Regions from separate parts of the Carnobacterium sp. 17-4 genome, predicted to be linked through region 2. Evidence: predicted binding sites of a transcription regulator. Region 2 holds the regulator's gene; each other region holds the start of a gene.
The links. Region 2 encodes LexA, which represses DNA repair genes until DNA is damaged. Its sites were predicted from a motif close to CNAACANNTGTTNG; they were not measured.

Region 1: the regulator LexA is predicted to act here: its motif matches at 1,804-1,817, upstream of ruvA (Holliday junction branch migration protein RuvA).
Region 3: the regulator LexA is predicted to act here: its motif matches at 2,076-2,089, upstream of dnaB (replicative DNA helicase).
Region 4: the regulator LexA is predicted to act here: its motif matches at 1,121-1,134, upstream of uvrB (excinuclease ABC subunit UvrB).

What each region holds. Positions count from the first base shown of each region.
Region 1 covers NC_015391.1:708,043-711,262, forward strand. Annotated here, with positions in the region: gene mutL (DNA mismatch repair endonuclease MutL) at 1-1,157, shown strand, start outside; gene msrB (peptide-methionine (R)-S-oxide reductase MsrB) at 1,239-1,676, shown strand; gene ruvA (Holliday junction branch migration protein RuvA) at 1,865-2,479, shown strand; gene ruvB (Holliday junction branch migration DNA helicase RuvB) at 2,514-3,220, shown strand, end outside.
Region 2 covers NC_015391.1:1,097,245-1,100,464, reverse strand. Annotated here, with positions in the region: gene tkt (transketolase) at 1-410, opposite strand, end outside; gene CAR_RS05380 (DUF896 family protein) at 544-783, opposite strand; gene lexA (transcriptional repressor LexA) at 945-1,568, shown strand; gene CAR_RS05370 (ribonuclease HII) at 1,664-2,437, opposite strand; gene ylqF (ribosome biogenesis GTPase YlqF) at 2,439-3,220, opposite strand, start outside.
Region 3 covers NC_015391.1:11,977-15,196, reverse strand. Annotated here, with positions in the region: gene CAR_RS00065 (adenylosuccinate synthase) at 1-397, opposite strand, end outside; gene dnaB (replicative DNA helicase) at 583-1,968, opposite strand; gene rplI (50S ribosomal protein L9) at 2,160-2,615, opposite strand; gene CAR_RS00050 (DHH family phosphoesterase) at 2,620-3,220, opposite strand, start outside.
Region 4 covers NC_015391.1:965,568-968,787, forward strand. Annotated here, with positions in the region: gene holA (DNA polymerase III subunit delta) at 1-624, shown strand, start outside; gene rpsT (30S ribosomal protein S20) at 757-1,011, shown strand; gene uvrB (excinuclease ABC subunit UvrB) at 1,228-3,220, shown strand, end outside.

The DNA.
Region 1 (3,220 bases), 390 kb from region 2:
TGGTTGGACGCTATCCGGTTGCTGCTATTGAAATTGATATGGATCCTTTGTTAGTAGATGTAAATGTACATCCGACAAAGCAAGAAGTTCGTATTAGTAAAGAAAAAGAATTGATGCAATTGATAGAGTCCGCTATTCATGAGAGTCTAAGTAAAGAACAACTTATCCCGGATGCTTTAGAAAATTTATCTTTTAAAAAGAAAACAGACTTGCCGATGGTGGAAACTGAACAGACAACGTTTCAGTTTCATCAAGAAAGAAACCCAGAAGTAAAAAATGAAAACAATAAAGAGTCCGAAAATAATTATTCATCTTCAACCTCTTATAATGCTCATCATCAATCTAGATCTTTTGAAAAGGATAGTGTAGATGAGGAAGAAAAAGATTCGTTTTTCTTGAAAGAAAATACTCAAGAGACTCCCTTTGGATATGCTCCGCAAGAAAGTCATATTGGAGAAGTCCCAAATAAACTAGTCAGTGAATTAGTTGATTATCACCAAGAATCGCCATTAAAAACAGCAAGTAAATTAATGGAGAAAAAAAAGATCCCTACTGAATCCGTTGACCAATTTCCAACGCTAGAATATGTTGGTCAAATGCATGGAACGTACTTATTTGCGCAAAATGATAAAGGGTTGTATATCTTGGATCAGCATGCCGCTCAAGAACGAATAAAATACGAATACTTCCGGAAAAAGATTGGCGAAGTCAGTAATGATCTACAGGATTTATTGGTACCTATAATGCTGGATTACCCGAATAGCGATGCAATCAAGATCAAAGAAAATAATGATGCATTGGAGACTGTGGGTATTTTCTTAGAACCATTTGGCCAAAATAGCTTTCTGCTAAGAAGTCATCCTGTATGGTTTAACCAAGGCGAAGAAGAGAGCATCGTAAGAGAAATGATTGATTTGTTATTGGAGCAAGGCAGCATAAGTGTTGCTAAGTTTAGAGAAGCTACAGCAATAATGATGAGTTGTAAAGGCTCGATCAAAGCAAATCATTATTTGAATGATGCAGAAGCTAGAGCATTATTAAAAGACTTAAAGAAGACAGAAAATCCATATAATTGCCCGCATGGAAGACCAGTATTGATTCATTTTACTAATAAAGATATGGAAAAAATGTTCAAACGTATCCAAGACCCTCATTGAATTCAATAAATTAAATTCAATAAATTGAAGCAATTCTTTAAAAAGTGTAGAATGAAAGTAGAATCAAAAAGGAGGATTTTCATGAGCACCTATGATAAAAACGAATTGAAAAATAAGTTAACTGATATTCAATATGAAGTAACTCAAAATGAAGCTACTGAACGTCCATTTACAGGTGAGTACGACGACTTTTATAAAGATGGTATTTTTGTAGACATTATCAGTGGAAAACCATTATTCTCTTCAAATGATAAATATGATGCAGGATGCGGTTGGCCATCATTCACAAAACCAATTGAAGAAGAAGAAGTTATTGAAAAAATGGATGTGAAATTTGGTATGCAACGCACTGAAGTGAGAAGTTCAGATGCGAACTCTCATTTAGGACATGTCTTTCCGGATGGTCCTCAAGATAAGGGTGGTTTACGCTACTGTATCAATTCAGCAGCTTTAAGATTTGTACCAGTGGATAAATTAGAAGAAGAAGGGTACGACAGTTACCGAAAATTATTTGCTTAATGTAGTAAGTTAAATAGGAAAAGCACTCTCTAACTGTTTACACAGTTTAGAGGGTGCTTTTATATTTTGTCTAGGATTTTTTAGGCAGCAGCTCCTTTTATGGATGCAAATGTGGTAAAATAAATAGCGAACAGGTGTGCCTTTTTGCATCTAGTAAAACGATAGAATGAGTGAATGGAGAAAATAATATGTATGAATATATTAAAGGGATAGTGACCTTTGTTAGTCCTGCGTACATTGTCCTTGAAACAAATGGGATAGGGTACCAATTATTTATAGCTAACCCTTTTCGCTTTTCAAGTAAATTAAATGAGGAAATAACAATTTATGTACACCAAGCTGTTCGAGAAGATGCGATTACGTTATATGGTTTTAAAGATTATACTGAAAAACAATTGTATTTAAAATTGCTTAGCGTTTCAGGTATTGGTCCAAAAAGTGGATTAGCTATTTTAGCTAATGATAATCATCAAGGTCTAGTACAAGCAATTGAAAATGAAGACGCAGCTTATTTAACAAAATTTCCAGGAGTGGGTAAAAAAACGGCATCACAGATCGTTTTGGATCTAAAAGGGAAATTAGCTGACTTGACAGTTGCACCATTAGAAAATGCAGCTGATTATCAACAGGAATTAGTATTGTCCACTAATTACAATCATGTTACTGAAGCAATGGAAGCTCTAGAAGCGTTAGGGTACAGTGCGAAAGAAATTAAAAAAATTGAACCGCAAATTCGTAAATTAAATAAAGAATCAACAGATGCTTATTTACGAGAAGCTTTGCGATTATTGATGAAGAAGTAAGCAAAGTGCAAAAAAAGAAAAGTGGTGAAAAACAATGAATCCAGAAGAACGCATAATTTCCGGTGATAGCAGCACGACTGAAGAAATTTCGTTAGAAAAGTCATTACGCCCGCATTATTTAGCGGAATACATCGGCCAAGAAAAAGTAAAAAGAGAATTGTCGATTTATATAGAAGCAGCAAAGAATCGTGAAGAAGCGCTAGACCACGTCTTACTTTATGGCCCACCTGGTTTAGGGAAAACAACAATGGCAATGGTGATCTCAAATGAAATGGGCGTAGCCATACGAACAACAAGTGGTCCTGCAATCGAGAAAGCAGGAGATTTAGTTGCTCTTTTGAATGAGTTGGAAGCTGGTGACGTTCTATTTATAGATGAAATCCATCGTATGCCAAGACTAGTTGAAGAAATGTTGTATTCTGCTATGGAGGATTACTTTGTAGACATCATTGTAGGACAAGGGCCAACTGCACACCCTGTTCACTTCCCGTTGCCACCTTTTACTCTTGTGGGTGCAACAACCAGAGCAGGATTGTTATCAGCTCCTTTAAGGGACCGTTTTGGAATTGTCTCGCATATGGAATATTACACAGTAGAAGAACTGAGTGATATTGTTTTGCGTTCAGCAGATATCTTTAATACTGAAATAATCGAATCAGGTGCAATCGAAATTGCCAGACGATCGAGAGGGACTCCTCGGGTAGCAAACCGCTTGTTAAAACGTGTAAGGGATTATGCTCA
Region 2 (3,220 bases):
TGAGCTTCTGTCATCGCCATTCCAACAGCATTTGCAATTCCTTGACCTAATGGGCCAGTTGTTGCTTCTACTCCATCAGTATGGTTCACTTCTGGATGTCCAGGTGTTTTACTGTCCCATTGACGGAACTGTTTTAAATCATCAATTTTAACATCATATCCAGCTAAATGCAGCAAGCTGTATAATAACATTGATCCATGTCCAGCTGATAATACAAAACGGTCACGGTCAAACCATTTCGAGTTTTTTGGATTTACTTTTAATTGTTTAGTCCACAATGTGTAAGCCATTGGAGCAGCCCCCATAGGTAATCCTGGGTGTCCAGAATTGGCTTTTTGTATACCATCCATACTTAGTGTTCTTATTGTATTTACTGCTAATTGGTCTGTGTTATCAAACAAAAAAATCATCCTTTCGATTTTAACTCTCTTATCGTACTCTATTAGTTTACTATTATTTCACTTCAAGTGCAACGCTTTCACGGTTAGAATGTTATTAAATGGGAGAACTTCATGATTATCACATTAATGAACAAACACTCTATTATCTCCCGTGAAGACCTTTATCTTTTTGTATGTCTTTCAATTTATCGGGGGTTACGTCATTGCCTTCTTCATCTACAATTTTTACACCCTCAATGGTATTTCTCATTCCGCCTCGAAAAGCTGTTATATAATCATCTCTTAATTTTTTTTGTTCAATTTGTTCTTGAATAGTCAATCCTTTGTTTTTTGATTTATTTGCTAATTCATTTATTCGTTCTATTTGATCTTTTGGCAACATCTAATCACTCCACTTTTTTATTTATTATTCAACTATAACAAATTTCTTTGAAAAAAACACCTTTTAATCCTCTAAATCTACGAACGTTTGTTTGATTTGTTCTATCATATATGGTAATCTTAAAATGATAAAATAATAGAAACGAGGTGTTTATATATATTATGAGTAAAAATCCCGAATCAAGACAAGTTGAAGTTCTACAATATATATACAGTCAAGTTAAATTGAAAGGATACCCTCCAACTGTAAGAGAAATTGGAACGGCTGTTTCTTTATCTTCTACCTCAACCGTTCATGGTCACCTTTCTCGTTTAGAAAAAAATGGTTATATCCAAAGAGATCCCAGCAAACCAAGAGCAATAGAACTAACACAACTAGGATTATCAAAATTAGGCATTGCACTTGATAAAATACCTTTATTGGGAACTGTAACAGCTGGTGAACCAATCTTAGCTGTAGAAGAAGCGACAGATTATTTTCCACTACCTCCAAACTTGCAATTTGAAAACGACTCTCTTTTTATGTTAACCATACGTGGAGAAAGCATGATCAATGCTGGTATTTTTGATGGTGATGAAGTGATCATTCGTAAACAAAGCACAGCAAATAATGGCGATATTGTCATTGCTATGACCGTAGAAGATGAAGCAACTTGTAAAAGATTTTATAAGGAAGAAGATCATTACCGATTAGAACCAGAAAATGACACTATGAGTCCTATTCTACTTAATGAATTAACGATTTTAGGCAAAGTAATCGGATTGTATCGTAGTCATATTCAATAAAAAAACGAAGAACCGGGTTTTATCCGGTCCTTCGTTTTTTATTTTATCGTTTTAAGTGCACAACAATTTATCTTGTGGTTGCACTATAAACCTTTTTAACCTAATAAATTTTTTACAGGAGCAAAAGTTTTTCGATGAATAGGACATATTCCGTGTTTTTCTAATCCTTCTAAATGGATTTTTGTTCCATAACCCGCATTCTTAGAAAAACCATATCCCGGATATAACGTATCATATTCGGCCATCATTCTGTCTCTTGTTACTTTCGCAATAATACTAGCAGCAGCTATAGACAAACTTTTTGAATCTCCCTTGATGAAGCTTTCTTGGGGAATAGTGATTGGTAGATGCATTGCATCAATAAGCAATTGTTCTGGCTGTTGAGGTAGTTGCTCAACAGCTTCAATCATAGCCAGCTTAGTTGCTTGGTAAATATTGACTTTATCAATTACTTGATGGTCTTTTATACCAATCCCAATAGCTAATGCAGATTCTTGAATTTGGTCAAATAACACTTCTCTTTTTGCACTTGATAATTGTTTAGAGTCATTGATTTCCAGTACATTAAAATCTTGCGGCAATATGACCGCAGCTGCAACAACAGGGCCAGCTAATGGACCTCTTCCTACCTCATCGATTCCAGCAACAAATTGTGTTCCTTGTTCCCAAAAAAATTGCTCTATTTGCAGCATTTCTTGTTGTTTTTCGAGAATCAATTGTTGTTTTCTCATTTGATTTTCCCAAGATTTATACGCATTTAATACACCTTTACGTGAATCGCTCTTGATAAAAACCAATCGTTCATCATCCGTATGGGTAATGGTCGTTAGTAGTTCCTTTATTGCCGTAATGGTCAACGGTTTTTCCATTTTAGCTATCCTGCCTTTTTGGTAAAGAAATCGGCGCTATATCTAATGTGTATTTCCCAATTTTACCGCTTCTAATTTCAAAAACAATCAATTCAGCTGCACGAGTATAGTCTTCTTTATACCCTTTACGTTCGCTGATCAACATAAGCAATTCTGGCGATTCAAGATCCAATTCTTCTTCAGTTAATCTGTATCGTTTAGCAAGCATTTCTGGATTTCGAATTTTCATTTCTTCCAATCCATACATTGCAATTTCATCTAGCTGTAAAATAGTGTCTTTAATTGCTCCAGTTAAAGCCAATTTCTTTCCAATTTCAGGATCTTCAAACTTCGGCCAAAGAATTCCTGGCGTATCAAGCAATTCCAATTCTTTACCTAACTTCAGCCATTGTTGTGCCTTTGTCACACCAGGTTTATTTCCTGTTTGAGCAATATTTTTCTTTACAAAACGATTGATCAATGTTGATTTTCCAACGTTAGGAATTCCAATACTCATTGCTCGAATTGCACGAGGTTTTATACCTTTAGCGGCTCTTCTATCAAATTTTGGTTGTAAAAGCTCTTTTGCTTTTGCCATCAATTGTTTCATACCGTGTCCTTCTTGAGCAACAATTGGGACAGCCGCAATTCCTTGATCATTAAAATAGGCTACCCATTTTTTTGTTTCTAGTGGGTCCGCTAAATCACTTTTATTTAAAATGATGATTCTTGGTTTTTCTCCAATTATTTCATCTAATATTGGATTACGGCTTGATAATGGTAGTCTTGCATCTACTAGTTCAA
Region 3 (3,220 bases), 1.1 Mb from region 2:
CAATTCCTTTGATCGTTGTTCCAAGTTTTTGATCGCCTTTAGAATCTTCTTGTAATTGATCTAATTGAATATGGTAAGGCAGGATAACATGAGCACGATCAGAAATACGTAGATTCTCTGTTGTTATTCCTTTGTCATGTAAATAAGCTAACTCTTTAATAAGTGCTTTAGGGTTTACAACAACACCATTTCCAATAACACTGATTTTATCTTTAGAGAAAATTCCTGATGGGATTAAATGCAATTTGTAAGTTTCACCATCAAATTGAATAGTGTGTCCGGCATTGTCACCACCTTGATAACGTGCAATGACTTCCGCGTTTTCACTTAGAAAGTCCGTAATTTTACCTTTTCCTTCATCGCCCCATTGTGTACCAACGACTACTACTGAAGACATATGAACACCTCATTAATTTTTTTTTACCCAAATACTTATTAATTTTAGCAGTAAATGATGATTGTTTCAACAAAAAACGAATATTTAATTTTATTTTAACTAAAAAAACCGAAATAAACGAACATTAATTTTTTATTTCTTAAAAAAAAAGACAAAATGCGAACATTATTTCGCATGAGTCTTTTTTAGCGTTGTGCCATATCATCTGGATAATAACTTAATGAAGAAAACTTATTGTACTCTTTTATAAATAAAAGTTTAACTGTACCCCTGGCACCACTTCTGTTTTTTTCGATAATGACTTCTATCACATTGTCTTCACCGGCTGATCCATGATCGTCGTCATCTTCTCCCTCTTCGCGATCATAATAGTCATCACGGTATAAGAAGGCTACGATATCAGCATCTTGTTCGATTGATCCAGATTCACGAATATCACTTAAAACTGGACGTTTATCTTGCCGTTGTTCCACACCACGCGATAATTGGGACAACGCTATAACCGGAACTTTTAATTCTTTTGCTAATTTTTTTAACTGACGAGAAATTTCAGAGACTTCTTGTTGTCTACTTTCACGTCCAGTACCTTCAATTAATTGCAGATAATCAATTAATACCAAGCCAAGGTTACCTTTTTCTTGTTTTAATCGACGACATTTAGCACGAATTTCAGCTATTCTAATCCCTGGTGTATCATCGATGTAAATGTTGGCTTTTGATAAACTACCCATAGCTACAATCAGGCTTTGCCATTCTTCTTCTGATAATGTCCCCGTTCTCAAATGGCCAGCATCTATACTTCCTTCTGCACAAAGCATCCGATTGACCAATGATTCTGCTCCCATTTCTAAACTAAAAATGGCAACTGTTTCATCCGTCTTTGTTCCAATATTTTGAGCAATATTTAAAGCAAATGCCGTTTTCCCTACAGCGGGACGCGCAGCTAAAATAATCAATTCTTCTTTTTGAAGTCCAGCTGTCATTTTATCTAAAGCTTGATAACCAGTCGGCAAACCTGTAATTTCTTCATTATTTTGATAAAGTTGATCTATCTGAGCAATAGAACTGTTCAACACGTCTGAGATGGCTAAAAAACCGCTTCTGTTACGTCTTTCAGATACTTCTAGAATACTGCGCTCTGCCTCATCTAGAATTGAAGCTAGCTCATCTCCTTCTTCATATCCTTTAGTAACAATATCTGTTGCTGTATGGATCAAATTTCTTAAAATAGCTTTTTGTTCTACTATCTTTGCGTAATATTCCATATTAGCAGCTGTTGGAACTGACACAGCTAACTCGGCTAGATAAGCCATTCCACCAATGTCTTCTAACTGATTTTTAGATTCTAATGCATTGGTTACCGTAACGATATCAATAGCTTCATTATGGTTATTTAATTCTAACATTGCTTGAAAAATCAATTGATGTCCCCGACGATAAAAATCTTTAGACTCAATAAATTCTAAAGCACCGACAACCGTTTCAGGATCTAAAAATATTGAACCTAAAACTGCTTGTTCTGCCTCTATACTCTGTGGTGGTAAGCGATCTTGAAAAGCTTCTTGTACCAATAAATTCTCTCCCTTTCACTATCAACAGTACGATTATTTTCCGTAAAATAGTTGTATTCAATTCTATTATTTTACCTTAAAAGGACTTGAAACACAATCTAGAAAACAGAACATTCGTTCCATAATTGTTAGTTTAAAAAAAAGCATTTGACTCTTATAATGCTACTGAGCCAAATGCTTTTTTTGCTAATTTAATTTTCTGGTAAGACTCTTACCGTTATAGTGGCAACTACTTCTGGGTGAATTTTTACATCAATTTTCATTGACGTTAAACTTCTAATAGGAACAGGCAACTCAATTTTACGTTTATCAAGTTTTATGTTTAACTGTTTTTGAGCTGCAGCAGCGATTTGTTTTGTTGTAACGGAACCAAACAAACGACCATCTTCAGCTGCTTTAGTTTTGATCTCGATTGCATTTTCATCTTTTTCGAGAAATTCTTTTACCTTTTTAGCTTCTTGTAGAATCTCTTCTTCTTTTTTCTCGTCAGCTTTTATTTTACCATTTAATTCACTTATGCTAGCTGAAGTAGCTTCTTTCGCTAAGTTGTTTTTCAATAAAAAGTTATGTGCATATCCATCAGCAACGTTTTTTACCTCGCCTTTTTTACCTTTACCTTTTACATCTGCTAAAAATATAACTTTCATAATGTTATTCCTCCTTAGTTTTGTTTAAAATAACCTCACGCAATTGTTCTTTTGCTTCTTTTATCGTAATATTTTCTAATTGCGTAGCTGCATTAGATAAGTGTCCGCCGCCACCTAGCTGTTCCATAATAACTTGAACGTTTATTTCGCCTAAACTGCGGGCACTTATGCCAATTTTATTATCTGTACGCTTAGTGATTACAAAAGCTGCATCTACGTTAGACATTGAAAGCATGGTATCAGCTGTTTGTGCTGCTACCACTGTATCATAAACAGCATTCTCTTCACCAACAGCAACGGCTATATTTTTAGTAACAAATTCAATGGTTTCAATTAAATGACTACGAAGAAGGTAGGTTTCTTTATCTTCTTTCAATAGTCGTTGGATCATAACTGCATCTGCACCGCAAGACCTTAGATAACTTGCAGCATCAAAAGTACGAGATCCTGTTCTGAGAGAAAAACTATTGGTATCTACAATAATTCCGCCTAATAGCGCAGTAGCCTCAATCTTATTTATGGGATCTGCTTCTTCCGATTGGTATTCGAACAGCTCTGTAATCAGTTCAGCTGACGAGGAAGCATAAGGTTCGATGTAAACTAAA
Region 4 (3,220 bases), 130 kb from region 2:
GCATTATCAGAAAAAGATATGCGAAAATACATTAAAGATACTATTGCAAATGAAGAGTACCGTTATTCCCCAGAAGCGTTTGAATTATTTATTCAATTAACAGATGCGAAATTATCTGTAGCGATGGGAGAATTGCCTAAACTTTTTATTTATGCCCAAGATACTAAATTTATTACACTAGATGCGGTTCAAGAATTAGTGGCTAAGTCGTTAGAACAAAATATTTTTGCGCTAAATGAATACGTTTTGAAAAAAGACGTAGGACAAGCGCTTAATTTATACCAAGATTTATTACTACAAAAAGAAGACCCTATTAAAATAAATGCGATTATGACCTCTCAATTTAGATTACTGATCCAAGTCAAAATTTTAGAAAAGAAAGGCTATCAGCAAGGGGATATTGCTAAACAATTAAAAACGCATCCCTATCGTGTGAAATTAGCTATTCAACAAATGAGGAAAATTGAGGAGCATTCGCTGATCGAAGCGTATAATGGATTGATTGATGCTGAGTATCGATTGAAGACAGGAAAAGGCGATAAAGAAATGCAATTTGAATTATTCGTTCTGCAGTATGCGCAAAAAAAGGCAACGAACAGAGACCAATACAAGCGTTTAAAATAATCCAGCTATCAAGTAAAAAAACTTTACACATTTTTATTGCATTGAAGCTTGTCTTTATGTATAATTGAATTTGTTGAAACAACTAGAATAGACTATTTTAAGTTGTAAATAATTGAAAGTGGGGTGAATCAAATGCCAAACATCGAATCTGCAATCAAACGTGTTCGTACTTCTGAAAAATCAGCTGTACAAAACAACGTTCAAAAAAGTTCAATGCGTACTGCTATTAAAAAATATGCTCAATCTATTGAAGCAGGTAACGAAAATTCTGAACAATTACTTAAAGAAGCAATCAAAGCAATTGACATGGCTGCATCTAAAGGATTGATTCATAAAAATAAAGCTAACCGTGACAAATCTCGTTTAACTGCTAAATTAGCTAAATAAGAGGTCATTGTTATAAAGAGTAAATAAAAAAGCCTCAAGTCTTGAGTATTCAAGACTTGAGGCTTTTTTATTTTTTGAATACTAGTGAAGTTATATCAAATTAGTTGTAAGAACACACGTTCAGTGCTAGAATAATAAAATAGAATTGAAAAATGTGTGTCTTGAATTAGACAGGCTTCTTTTTATACTGAATAGAAGTGCGAGGAGGTACTTGAAATGCCAAAAGACCAATTTGAACTGGTTTCTAAATACCAGCCTAGTGGTGATCAGCCGGATGCCATAAAAAAATTAATTAAAGGTATCGAAGCTGGAGAGAAAGAACAAACCTTATTAGGTGCCACAGGAACCGGAAAAACATTTACGGTCTCAAATGTCATTAAGGAAGTAAATAAGCCAACATTAGTTATTGCACACAATAAAACATTAGCAGGTCAATTATATGGTGAATTTAAAGAATTCTTTCCTGATAACGCTGTAGAGTATTTTGTTAGCTATTATGACTACTATCAACCAGAAGCGTATGTTCCTTCAAGTGATACCTTTATTGAAAAAGAATCAAGTGTTAACGATGAGATAGATAAACTGCGTCATTCCGCAACGAGCGCATTGCTAGAACGAAGAGATGTCATTGTAGTAGCTTCTGTTTCGTGTATCTATGGACTGGTTAACCCTGAGGACTATCGAGATCATGTTCTGTCTTTACGTGTAGGTACTGAAATGAATCGTGATGAGATGTTACGTCGTTTAGTCGACATGCAATTTGAACGTAACGATATTGACTTTCAACGCGGACGCTTTCGTGTTAGAGGAGATGTAGTGGAAATTTTCTTAGCATCACGTGACAGTGAAGCAATACGTGTCGAGTTCTTTGGAGATGAAATTGATCGTATTAGAGAAGTAGATGTTTTAACAGGTGAAATCAAGGCCGATGTTCAACATGTTCCTATTTTTCCGGCCACTCACTTTGTAGCGAACGATGAACAAACAAGATCGGCTATAAAAAATATCCAAGAAGAACTAGAAGAGCGATTAAAAGTTTTACGGGCTGAAGATAAATTAATCGAAGCTCAACGGTTAGAACAGCGAACAAACTATGATTTGGAAATGTTGTTGGAAATGGGGTATTGTTCAGGAATTGAAAATTACTCTAGACACATGGATGGGCGTAAACCTGGTGAAGCACCGTATACGTTAATTGATTTCTTCCCGGATGATTTTCTGATTGTCATAGATGAGTCTCATATCACGATGTCTCAAATTAGAGGGATGTATAACGGCGATAGAGCTAGAAAATCACAATTGATTGAGTATGGTTTCAGATTGCCAAGTGCTTTGGATAACCGTCCGCTTCGTCTGGAAGAATTTGAAAACCACGTAAATCAAATTATGTATATTTCGGCAACGCCAGGACCTTATGAATTGGAACGCGCTCCAGAAGTTATTGAACAAATCATTCGCCCTACAGGATTATTAGATCCAATTATAGAAGTGCGACCAATCAAAGGTCAAATTGATGATTTGATTGGTGAAATAAATGAACGAACCGAAAAAAATGAGCGAGTATTTATTACTACGTTAACTAAAAAAATGTCAGAAGATCTAACGGATTACTTGAAAGAGGTTGGAATTAAAGTTGCCTACTTGCATAGTGAGATAAAGACATTAGAACGAACCGAGATAATTCGAAATCTGCGTTTAGGCGTATACGACGTGTTGATTGGTATCAACTTGCTGCGTGAAGGTATCGATGTCCCAGAAGTATCATTGGTTATTATTTTAGATGCAGATAAAGAAGGATTCTTAAGAAGCGAACGTTCACTTGTACAGACGATTGGTAGGGCTGCACGTAATGAAAACGGGAAAGTCATTATGTATGCGGACCGTATCACAGACTCTATGAGAGCCGCTATATCAGAGACTGAGAGACGTCGTGAAACGCAAGAAGAATACAATGAAAAACATGGCATCACACCTAAAACAATTATCAAAGATATTCGTGACTTGATCTCGATTACTTCAGTAGTTAAAGGCGAGGACGAGGGAGCATCTGGCTTAGAAAACATTGCTAAGATGACAAGAGAGCAACGTCTAGAGTTGATTGATGGTATGGAAGTAGAAATGAAAGTAGCAGCAAAAGAATTAAACTTCGAAAAAGCAGCTAATATAAGAGACATGATCTTAGAAATAACTGCACAGTACAAATTAAAAT